One region of the Paenibacillus sp. BR2-3 genome, then DNA from elsewhere that is predicted to be linked to it. Evidence: riboswitches for the same ligand, from Rfam matches in the RefSeq annotation. Region 1 holds a riboswitch; each other region holds the start of a gene.
What was found. Region 1 has a riboswitch for cobalamin ahead of PaeBR_RS01995 (anaerobic ribonucleoside triphosphate reductase). Riboswitches for the same ligand answer to the same signal wherever they lie in the genome.
Positions count from the first base shown of each region.

Region 2: another riboswitch for cobalamin. It lies ahead of PaeBR_RS04215 (S-layer homology domain-containing protein); the one in region 1 lies ahead of PaeBR_RS01995 (anaerobic ribonucleoside triphosphate reductase).
Region 3: another riboswitch for cobalamin. It lies ahead of metE (5-methyltetrahydropteroyltriglutamate--homocysteine S-methyltransferase); the one in region 1 lies ahead of PaeBR_RS01995 (anaerobic ribonucleoside triphosphate reductase).

Region 1 is NZ_CP126311.1:409,595-412,874, forward strand. Features, by position in the region: gene PaeBR_RS01995 (anaerobic ribonucleoside triphosphate reductase) at 1-1,798, opposite strand, end outside; cobalamin riboswitch at 1,955-2,187, opposite strand; gene PaeBR_RS02000 (MTH1187 family thiamine-binding protein) at 2,543-2,851, shown strand; tRNA gene PaeBR_RS02005 (tRNA-Thr) at 2,950-3,021, shown strand; gene PaeBR_RS02010 (hypothetical protein) at 3,172-3,280, opposite strand, start outside.
Region 2 is NZ_CP126311.1:883,564-886,843, reverse strand. Features, by position in the region: gene PaeBR_RS04215 (S-layer homology domain-containing protein) at 1-1,860, opposite strand, end outside; cobalamin riboswitch at 2,022-2,218, opposite strand; gene PaeBR_RS04210 (multicopper oxidase domain-containing protein) at 2,624-3,280, opposite strand, start outside.
Region 3 is NZ_CP126311.1:2,073,170-2,076,449, reverse strand. Features, by position in the region: gene metE (5-methyltetrahydropteroyltriglutamate--homocysteine S-methyltransferase) at 1-1,691, opposite strand, end outside; cobalamin riboswitch at 1,836-2,044, opposite strand; gene PaeBR_RS09800 (undecaprenyl-diphosphate phosphatase) at 2,141-3,001, opposite strand; gene PaeBR_RS09795 (TIGR00266 family protein) at 3,190-3,280, opposite strand, start outside.

The sequences.
Region 1 (3,280 bases):
TCGGGTGATTAATGCTGAAGTAGCTGACTTGCTGCTCCAGAGCATACTTAATGATTTTGATAAAAGCGGATGGGTTGCTGCGAGCATTGCCGTTCAGCTCGACATAAGAGATTGCGCCTGCATTGCAGAACTCGTGAAAAGGAGCCTCCAGGCTGATTTTCCGCGCAGCCGCCAGGTTGTAATAGACCGGGATATGGAATGAGTTCGTATAATATTCACGGTCGGTGATGCCCGGAATAGAGCCTATTACCTTACGGTCGATCTTGGTGAATTTGCCGGACAAGCCTTCTGCCGGAGTGGCGAACAGGGTAATGTTGAGGTTCAGCTCTTCACTTTTCCGGTCGCAGTACTCACGCATATGCTGCACGATAGCGAGCGCCTTCTTGTGGACTTCCATATCCTCGCCATGGTGTTTGCCATACATCGCCTTCATGCATTCTGCCATACCGATAAAACCAAGCGACAGACTCCCGTGCTTCAGCAGCTCACCTACACTGGCTTCGGGCTCCAGCTGCTCGCCGCCTTCCCAGACACCTTCACGCATCATGAAGTCGGAAGCCTTTGCCTTTTGCGCAGCCTGGATACGGAAACGGTGAAGGAGACCTTCCAAAGCGATTTCCATATAATAATTCAGATCGTCATAAAAGCTGTCTTCGTCGGCAGCGGTGCGGCGGCCTGTCGCTATGCCATGCGATAAGCCGAGCCGGACAAGGTTGAGTGTGTTAAATGACAGGTTGCCTTTGCCGGAGCAATGGTTCCGGCCGAACCGGTCGCCGAGCACCCGGGTGCGGCAGCCCATGGTAGCAAATTCCGTATCCGGATTCGCCGGATCATAGTACTGCATATTGAGCGGAGCGTCCAGATTGGCGAAGTTCGGATACAGTCTGCGGGCGGAGCACTCGGCGGCTTTCAGGAACAGCTCATAGTTTGGGTCGCCCTGCTGCTGGTTCACACCCTGCTTGCATTTGAAAATCTGAATCGGGAACACTGGTGTTTCACCGCTGCCCAGCCCGTTCATGGTAGCTGTCAGCAAAGAGCTGATGACCAGCTGACCCTCCGGAGAGGTGCAGGTGCCGTAGTTGATGCTTGTAAAAGGAATTTGTCCCCCGGACCGGCTGGACATGGTGTTTAAGTTATGTATCATGCTCTCGGAGGCTTGCAGGGTTTCACTTTCTGTTTCTTTAAGCGCATAGCGGAAGGCTCTTGGATACAATTCTGCCAAATCCGTCCGGCTCATGGTGACTTCGCCAAGCTGCTCATCAGCTTGTCCTTCTTCGAAGTAAGCGAGACCCTTGCGGAATAGCTTGGCAAATGATTTTGCCACATAAGGGGCAAGATCGTAATCCAGCTTGTTGGCGGATACACCGCCGTACTGGGCATTTTGCTGGGATTGAAAAATAATCGCTACCAGCGCCATCGCCGTCATGATGGAATTCGGAGGACGGACGCTGCCGTTGCCGGTGTTGAAGCCTTCGCGCAGAAGTCTTTCGAACGGAATGAAAATACAATTGGTTGTTCCAATGGCATATTGATCCAGATCGTGGACATATACAACGTTGTCTTCTATGGCTTGTACCAGCTGTGGAGGCATCGTAAAGTTACGGGCATACCACTTGGAGTATTCACTGCCGAACTTGCTCATTTTACCGGAGAAACTCTCCCCGTTCAAATTGGCATTTTCCCGCAGCAGATCCATGTCCAGGCTGTCGATGATATCCCGACCCAGATTGATCACTTCTTCCAGCAGACCGTCCTTAGTATCATGCACACTGTTGTACCGCTTCTCCAGCAACGTCATTGTACCGTTCTCCTCTCGATATAAAAAAAGCATCTCCTGCCGGATGGCAGAAAATGCCCGTATGCGTAACGTAACTATCCCCACGGATATTTACAGTTAGTCTCTATGTAAGCCGCATTCGGACACCTTCCCTGTTCCTCGCAGGTATTGTAATAGATGGTGTCGACGGAAACAGGCAGGTCTCCTGGCTTCCGGCATTCTCCCGACGCCTTCCCGAAGGACCGTTTATTGTCCAACAGTGGCACATGTCAGGAGAGCGTCCGCGATAGCTTGTACAAGCTGCGGACATCCGGTTAACAGTGGCGGGACCGCAGCGGATTCTCACCGCATTTCCCTATTAAGCTTGGGTCCGAATTTAGGATCAAAGCGCCTGTCTCCACTATATTTTGTTGTCGTTACATAAAAATAACCCAAGATATTGTGTTTGTAAACATTTTTTTAGCAAACCCGCGCCGGACGGGGCTTCCCTGCAAGTACTCCACAAATCATCCACAGCTAGTCCACAGGTAATCCACAAGCGGGAGCAAACATCGTCCAAAATGATTCATAAATCTTCCCCAAATATGCCACAAAGAGTCCATAATTAAACTCAACTCAGGGACTGGGCAATTGGTACTAGGCAGTCAGGCTACCGGGAATTTTTCAATGCATATGTTGGGCTGATATTTGTCGGAAGAGTGCGGAGTTGTTACAATAAAGGAAAGATCGTTTGGGTTTTCCATAACTTTTTAAGGAGGTAATCCGGTGGCTATTGCTGAAGTATCGGTCATTCCAATTGGTACAGGAAGCACAAGTCTCAGTGGCTACGTCGCTGATATGCAGCGTGTGCTGGAGACAGTGGAAGGGATCACCTATGAGCTTACGTCTATGGGTACAATTATCGAGGGTCCTTTGGGGCGTATTCTCGCCGCTGTCGAAGCTCTGCATGAATCTCCATTCACAGGCGGCGCACAGCGTGTCTCCACATCGGTTAAAATCGACGACCGCCGCGACAAACCATCCACCAGCCGGGGGAAACTGGAATCCGTGGAGCGCAAGCTGCTGGAGAACTAGTATGAATAGGCAAATGGCAGGTGGGGGCAAGTGAAGGATTGCTTTTTAAGTTAAACCTTGTATAATATTTTTTGTTTGACAGAAAAGTGATCTTTTAAGCTGGTGTAGCTCAGGGGTAGAGCAACGCACTCGTAATGCGTAGGCCGGGGGTTCAATTCCCTTCACCAGCATCTTTAATAGGTTGATATGGCGCGGTTCTCCGGTGATGCGGGGGCCGTGTTCTTTTTTTGCTGCAAGCGGATTGCAAACCTTTAATCTGTTGAAGTGTCTTTTTTACCAAGGATTGACCTCCTAATGTAAGTAGTGCAGCCTCCTGCAGTTCAGTTAATACATGAGAGTAGTGTCCAGGGTAATCTGTATGGAGGAGTGGCCCAGTCGCTCCTGGACGATCTTGAGGTGGCACCTCGTTTGAGCAGGATGGTGGCATGC
Region 2 (3,280 bases), 470 kb from region 1:
AGACTCTGTTACACCTTCAATAATCCCAAGCTCCTTTGCCTTCAGAACATATCCATAATACCACGCATTCGTCTTCACGTCTTTGAATGAAGAAGCGGCGGAAGACGAAGACGGTAAGTTGTCCGTCAATCTCAACAGCAATGCGGCTAACTGTGCGCGGGTGATATACTCTTTCGGTGCGAAGGTAAGCTTGCTGCCCCCTACACCCTCCATCAAACCTTTTTCAATGGCATATTTAACGGATGCGTCAGCCCATGAAGATATATTCTTCTGGTCAGCGAAAACTGGAGAAACCAACAATCGCTGTGTATACCGCGCTACGCTTGGGGCCTTGCCCTCACTATATCCGGTCACAGTCACAGTCTGAATCCCGCCCTTCGTTCCGGCAGTGAAGGCCGCCGTCCCGTAAGCATCTGTTGTTACCGTAGCAGCACCGATCTTGACCTGTACAGCGCTGGCAGGGACACTTACCACTTTGCCGCTCTCCCAGTCCAAAGACGACTTCTGGACGTTCACGGCGAACGATTTACCTGCTGCTGGCTGACCCGGTGTAACGGTGACAGAACCTACAAGCTGTGTTCCGCTGCCCCCGTAATAGACCACAACACGGTCCGATGCCTGAAGTACAAAATCACTCATCCCGACACTCGGGAAAATCCACTCACCGGCACGCGATACGGCATAATTCCAGCCGTCATAGCCGCCGTACAGACCGGCTTCAATCCCTTTGATTCCTGATACGTAATCGCCATATGCACTGCTCGTCAGTTTAAGGACGATTTTCTTGTCGGTGGTCAGCTTATTGAGGGCTTCAAGTGCGCTTACGGCTTGAACCTTGCCTTCTGCAATGAAGCCTTGCGGCCCTTCAATAACAACTGAAGCCTGAACAGCAAGGGGCTGTTTAACAGGCTGCGGAAAATTATAAAACCGGCCTTCCCCTTTTACGAACAACTGGTAGGCAACAAGCGCCTGCAAAGCCTGTTCGGTCGCCAGAGCATCGTATTTTCCGGAAATCTTGTGGGCAAATCCAACATCGGCGGTACGGAAGCTTAACAGTCTGTCAATAAGATCACCTGCATCCTTCGTGAAACGCTTTTCCGCAGGATCTACGTTACTGGATGTCAGAGCAATAATAACCTGGGCTACACTTTCACTGCTGTCACCGTATCCTCCATTCGACTGCTGCTTTTGGGACAGCCAGGTGATGGCACGCTCGCCCGCAGTCTTCACTTCAGGTTTATCCAGGTGGGCTGACAATGCCGTCAACGTCATCGCCGTAACATCGGGATCGCTGGCCCCGGTAGAGAGTGTGAAGCCTCCATCGGTATTTTGCTTGGAAAGGATTTGACTGACGAGCTTATCCTGCGTCCATTTGGCACTGGCCGGAACGCTGTAATGACCCGAATCCAACGCCAGCAGACTATACACAGGGCCGTTTATGCCCTGATTGGTCATTCTCGCATTATTGTAAATCTTCTCTACCAGATCAAAGCCCGCCACATTCGTGGCATCGATTCCGATAGCCGTAGCGGCCAGCACTTTGCGGGCATAGTCCGTGACGTTGGTGTATGTACCCTTTTGCGCCTGAACTTCAGTTTTCAGAGCCGTTTTATAGCTATCAGGAAGCTTGCTGCCTCCCCGCGCCAATCCGATGGCCTGCCAGTCTGACTGTATGCCACGGCTGAGAATCGCCTCCGCTGCAGCATAAGTAGCCTCAGATACAGTTGCTGCCTTAACCGTCTGATTCTGCTCCGCGGCAAATGCTTTTCCTGATGGAGCCAGAGATGTACCCAGAACCGAAATGACCAGCAATAAGGCCATGCCTAACGCAAAGGGCTTTGATGAAAAAATCCGCTTCATAATTAACCTCTTTCTGTGTGTGAATTTAGGGGAAATAGAGCCCAACCTAAAAACCGCCCCTTAAGGGCGGTCTGATGAACAACTGTGAGAGGATCATGTGTCAGAAGCTCTGAAACACAAGTCCCTAAAAGCATGCGTCTAATTCTTACCCCTCGAAGAATAGAAGCTTTTACGAAAAAGGCAGGTTTCCTGGCTTATGCCTCAACGCTTCTCTTCGCCTTCCCGTTCTTTTCTTGTGAACAGTGGCCTATGCAAGAGTCGCTCCGCATTTACAGTGGCGGGACCGCGCCGGATTATACCGGACTTCCCTATTAAGCAGGCCCTGCTGGGGACCCGCACCTTTTTCCCGAAAAATATTTAATTTTAATATACATAAGCATATCCATTATTCACGTGTATGTCTATAGAAAAGCTGTTGCCAATCCAGTAAGCGGCTTTACAAGGTTATTATTTTGTCATTGCTATACGTCTGGTCTTCCTGAAAATTTCCGGGACTGGATGTAAGGAAGAATCTCTGCTGTTTATGGGGAATTTTCAAGTGCCGTTATTGGAGATTTTACCACTGCCGTTCACAAAGGTGACTAACCTACTTGGTTTAGTACTTTAATTATACAGAAAAAAGGCACAGCCCCTCAAAAATTTGAGGAACTGTACCTTTTTTCTTAAAGAGGGACTTTTTCAGTGGCCTCCATTACGGGGGGGGAGCTTTTCCCTCGGCTAGGGGATGTCCCCTTTCCATGGCATCAGGTGTTAATAGTTACATTCACATGTTGCCCGTATTATTTATCGCAATTAAATCCTTTTGGATCAGTTTGGCTATAACCGTAGCCGCCTCCGCCCTGGTAAGTTTCTCATTGGGTCGAAGCAGTCCATTTTCTTCTTTCGGAACAAGAATTCCCTGCTGCACCAGGAATGCGATAGTTTTAAGCGCGCTAAGGCTTATGCCTGCCAGGTCTTTATAATCTCCAAGCAAAGTGTTCGTTTGTTTGTCTGTCAGCATCTTCGCTTGAGTTGCCAATCCCAAACCATCGGCTAGCTCTTGAAATACGGTTAGACGATCAGTCTTCTCCAAGTTGAATTCCTTGCCGGTAACCTTTTGTAACAAAAGATTCAGGTGTTTAACTTTTATCGTTTGATCGGGCAAAAACATACCGTTACCGACACCAGCAATCATTCCGTTCGTCCGTAAAAATTCCACATAAGATGCCGCCGGGTGATTTTCCATATCCTTAAAAGCCGTCATATTGTTCTTGTCAGGCATATCGGATTTGTCCGTCTTATCCTTTCCCTCTTCCTGTCCCGGTGTTGTTTCGAGAGCGGGCTGGCCGTCGTATTGAATAACCCCGATCAATCCGCCCGGCTCCACTTCGCCGTTCATGGTATGATGTAGTTCATGGCAGTGTAACAACCAGGTCCCCGG
Region 3 (3,280 bases), 1.7 Mb from region 1:
GTAACCGGTCCGGTCAACATCCCTTTTACCGGGAGCTTCGTCAGCGACTGCGCATATACGCTCTCCTTAACGGTCATTGGTTCGATAAAGGCAACATCGGCATAGATCACAGGCGGCTTAACACAACGGGAGCCATACGACTGAACCCAGCCGTTGCGGGTAAACAGGTATCCGTCCAGCTTTTCCCCGAAAAATTCCACCATATCGGTCCGTTCGAATTCTCCATGCACCAGCACATCCAGACCCAGGTTCTCCTGGAAGGTGATCGCATCCGCGATCTGCTGACGGATGAATCCGTCATAGCGCTCCTGATTCCATACTCCCTTCCGCCATTTCAGACGTGCCTGACGCACCTCCGGCGTCTGCGGGAAACTGCCGATTGTGGTAGTTGGAAGCAGCGGCAGCTGCCATTTCTGCTGCTGTACCTTCACTCGTTCAGCAAAAGGCAGACTGCGTCTATCCGGCAGGTCCGCAAGACTGCGAACTTGCTCCGCCACATCCTGACGACCGCGTTCCGGGAGGCTACGGAAGACAGAAAGGGCTTCCCGGCTGTCTTGAAGGGGAGATTCGATAGCAGCTCGATCTCCGCCAATCGCTAAGCCGATAAGACTTAGCTCTGCCAGCTTCTCCTCGGCGAAGGCCAGCGCATTCTTTACAACCGCCTTCAGCTTATCCTCTCCCTGAACGGTTACAGGCACATGAAGCAGACTGCAGGAAGGCTGCAGAATCAGACAGTCAAGCCCTACATGCACGTTCAGCCTCTCCACCAGCTTCAGCTTGGCATCCAGATCTGAACGCCAAATGTTTCGCCCGTCAACGATACCCGCGCCCAGCCATTTGTTCTCAGGCCAGCCAATGCGGGCAATCGATTCCAGATTCGCACCTCCATCATGGACAAAGTCCAGCCCGAGGCCATGCACCGGCAGTCGAAGCAGCGACTCAAGCGGTTCGGCCGCTTCGAAATACGTCTGCAGCATAATTTTCAGCCCCGGGACGGAGTCGGCAATGGTCTTATAAATGACCTCCAGCAGGCTGAGGTCTTCAACGTCTAGCCCTGTAACAATCGCAGGCTCATCAATCTGTACCCACGATACCCCTTCCTCCTCAAGCTCACGCAGCAGCTGTACATAAACCGGGAGGAAACGCTCGGCAATTGTGGCAATGTCGGAGGACGGAAATCCTTTGGACAGCTTCAGGAAGGTATAAAGGCCTATAATAACCGGCTTGCCATCAATTCCAGCCTCTGATTTGGCAAAACGATAGGCGGCTAAAAGTTTGTTCACCGTTAGATTCGGCTGCAGTTCGCCAATTTCGGGAACGATATAATGATAGTTTGTGTTGAACCATTTCGTCATTTCACAGGCTGTGGCCTTCGCATTACCGCGGGCCATGGCGAAATAAAGGTCCAGATCCACTTCTCCCCCGTTATATTCATAGCGCTCCGGGACGATACCGAACATAACAGCCATATCCAGCATATGGTCATAGAACGTGAAATCATTAACCGGAATTAGATCAATACCGGCCTCCTGCTGGGTATGCAAATGGGCAAGCTGTATCGAAGCCATTTCAGCCCGGAAGCTTTCTTCGTTAAGACGGCCAGACCAGAAGGCCTCAAGCGTTTTTTTCCATTCCCGGTTCTTTCCGATTCTCGGATATCCCAGGTTGCTTACTGTTACCTTATGCTTCATTTTGTACCTCTCCCTTTTAAATTCCTTTTTTTCAATCAAAATTGGAAGCAAAAAGGGCGTCTCTCCCTTAAAAAAGTCAAAGGGAAAGACGCCCATGATATGCTGATGGCTAGCGTCTAACACCTCCCTATCTCCCGTAGGTAAAGCAGTGCTGTCGAAACAGGCAGGTCTCCTGGCTAGCGGCGTCATCATTCCCGGCTGTCTTCCCGGCAGTAGTAATCTGCCAGTGACAATTGTTGCTGGGAACTCTTCCGTTACAGTGGCGGGACCGCGTCGGATTTAAACCGAACTTCCCTATTAAGCTCACCGAAATTACTAATCTTCCGGCAAGCACCTGTTTCCGTTATATAATTTTACATCGGGTATGAATATAACGTTCATCTTACTGTAAAACCAAGTAAACCACAAGAGATTATATGGAATTACTTTATAACAAATCCTTATATCTATTAGAAGAACACCAAATAGATGACTCCTGCCAGCACAATCCGGTATATGGCAAAAGGGAGCAGTTTGATTCTGTTAATCAGCTTCAGGAAAAAACGCATCGACAACAGCGCGAACAGGAAAGCACTGATAAAGCCGGCTATGAAAAAGGGCAGCGCATCCAGTGTAAAGTACTGCCAATTCTTGATCAGCGAGATCAGACTTGCACCGGCCATGATTGGCACCGCCATGATAAAGGTGAAATCTGCTGCTGCTCGATGGCTCATGCCCAGCAGGACACCACCGGATATGGTTGAACCCGACCGCGAGAACCCCGGCCACAGTGAAAAGCATTGGATGAAACCAACAGTCAGCGCCTGTCTATATGTAATTTGATCCACACTTTGTACCTTGATTTGTTTCGGTGCGAAAAAGTCTGCGGCGATCATGAATAAAGCACCTATGACCAAACCGATTAGAACCGTTGCGGTGGAGAACAAATACTCATCAATGTAGTCCTCGAACAGCATTCCAAGCACACCTGCCGGTAACAACCCTACGATAACCTGAGCCAGCTTGAGACGGCCTGTGGTCTCTACCTGAGGCTGACCCTCCGGTTCCACTTGAAGTTCCTTTCTGCCGAATCGTTTCAACCCGAGCAGGTCGATGAACCGGTTCCGGAAAATAATGACAACCGCCAGTATCGAGCCCAGCTGAATCACTACCTTAAAAGTATTGGCTGTATATTTTCCGAGAAATCCCTGTGACTTCAGCCACATATCATCCACAATAACCATGTGACCCGTGGAGGATACAGGAGCAAATTCAGTAAGTCCTTCGACAATACCGAGAATTATCGCTTTAATAATGGTTAGCAGTTCCATGCCCTTCCCCCTTTAAGTGAATCATCATATATAATGTAAACTCCGGCAGCTATTTCTGAAACTTACAAACGGATTGCATTGTTACAGGCCAAAAAAGCCGCCCACCGGCAGGCTCCGGTTGAGACGGCATCCTCAGCTATTTATTAAAGAAGCATAATCAAGACTTCCTGCTCCAATTTGCCGGTCCTTTATCTGCCATCCAGCAGGTTGCCGAGTCCGCCCAGAATGCTGCCTTCCTCTTTTCGGCCAGAATTCCCGGCTGCAGACAGAATGCGATCC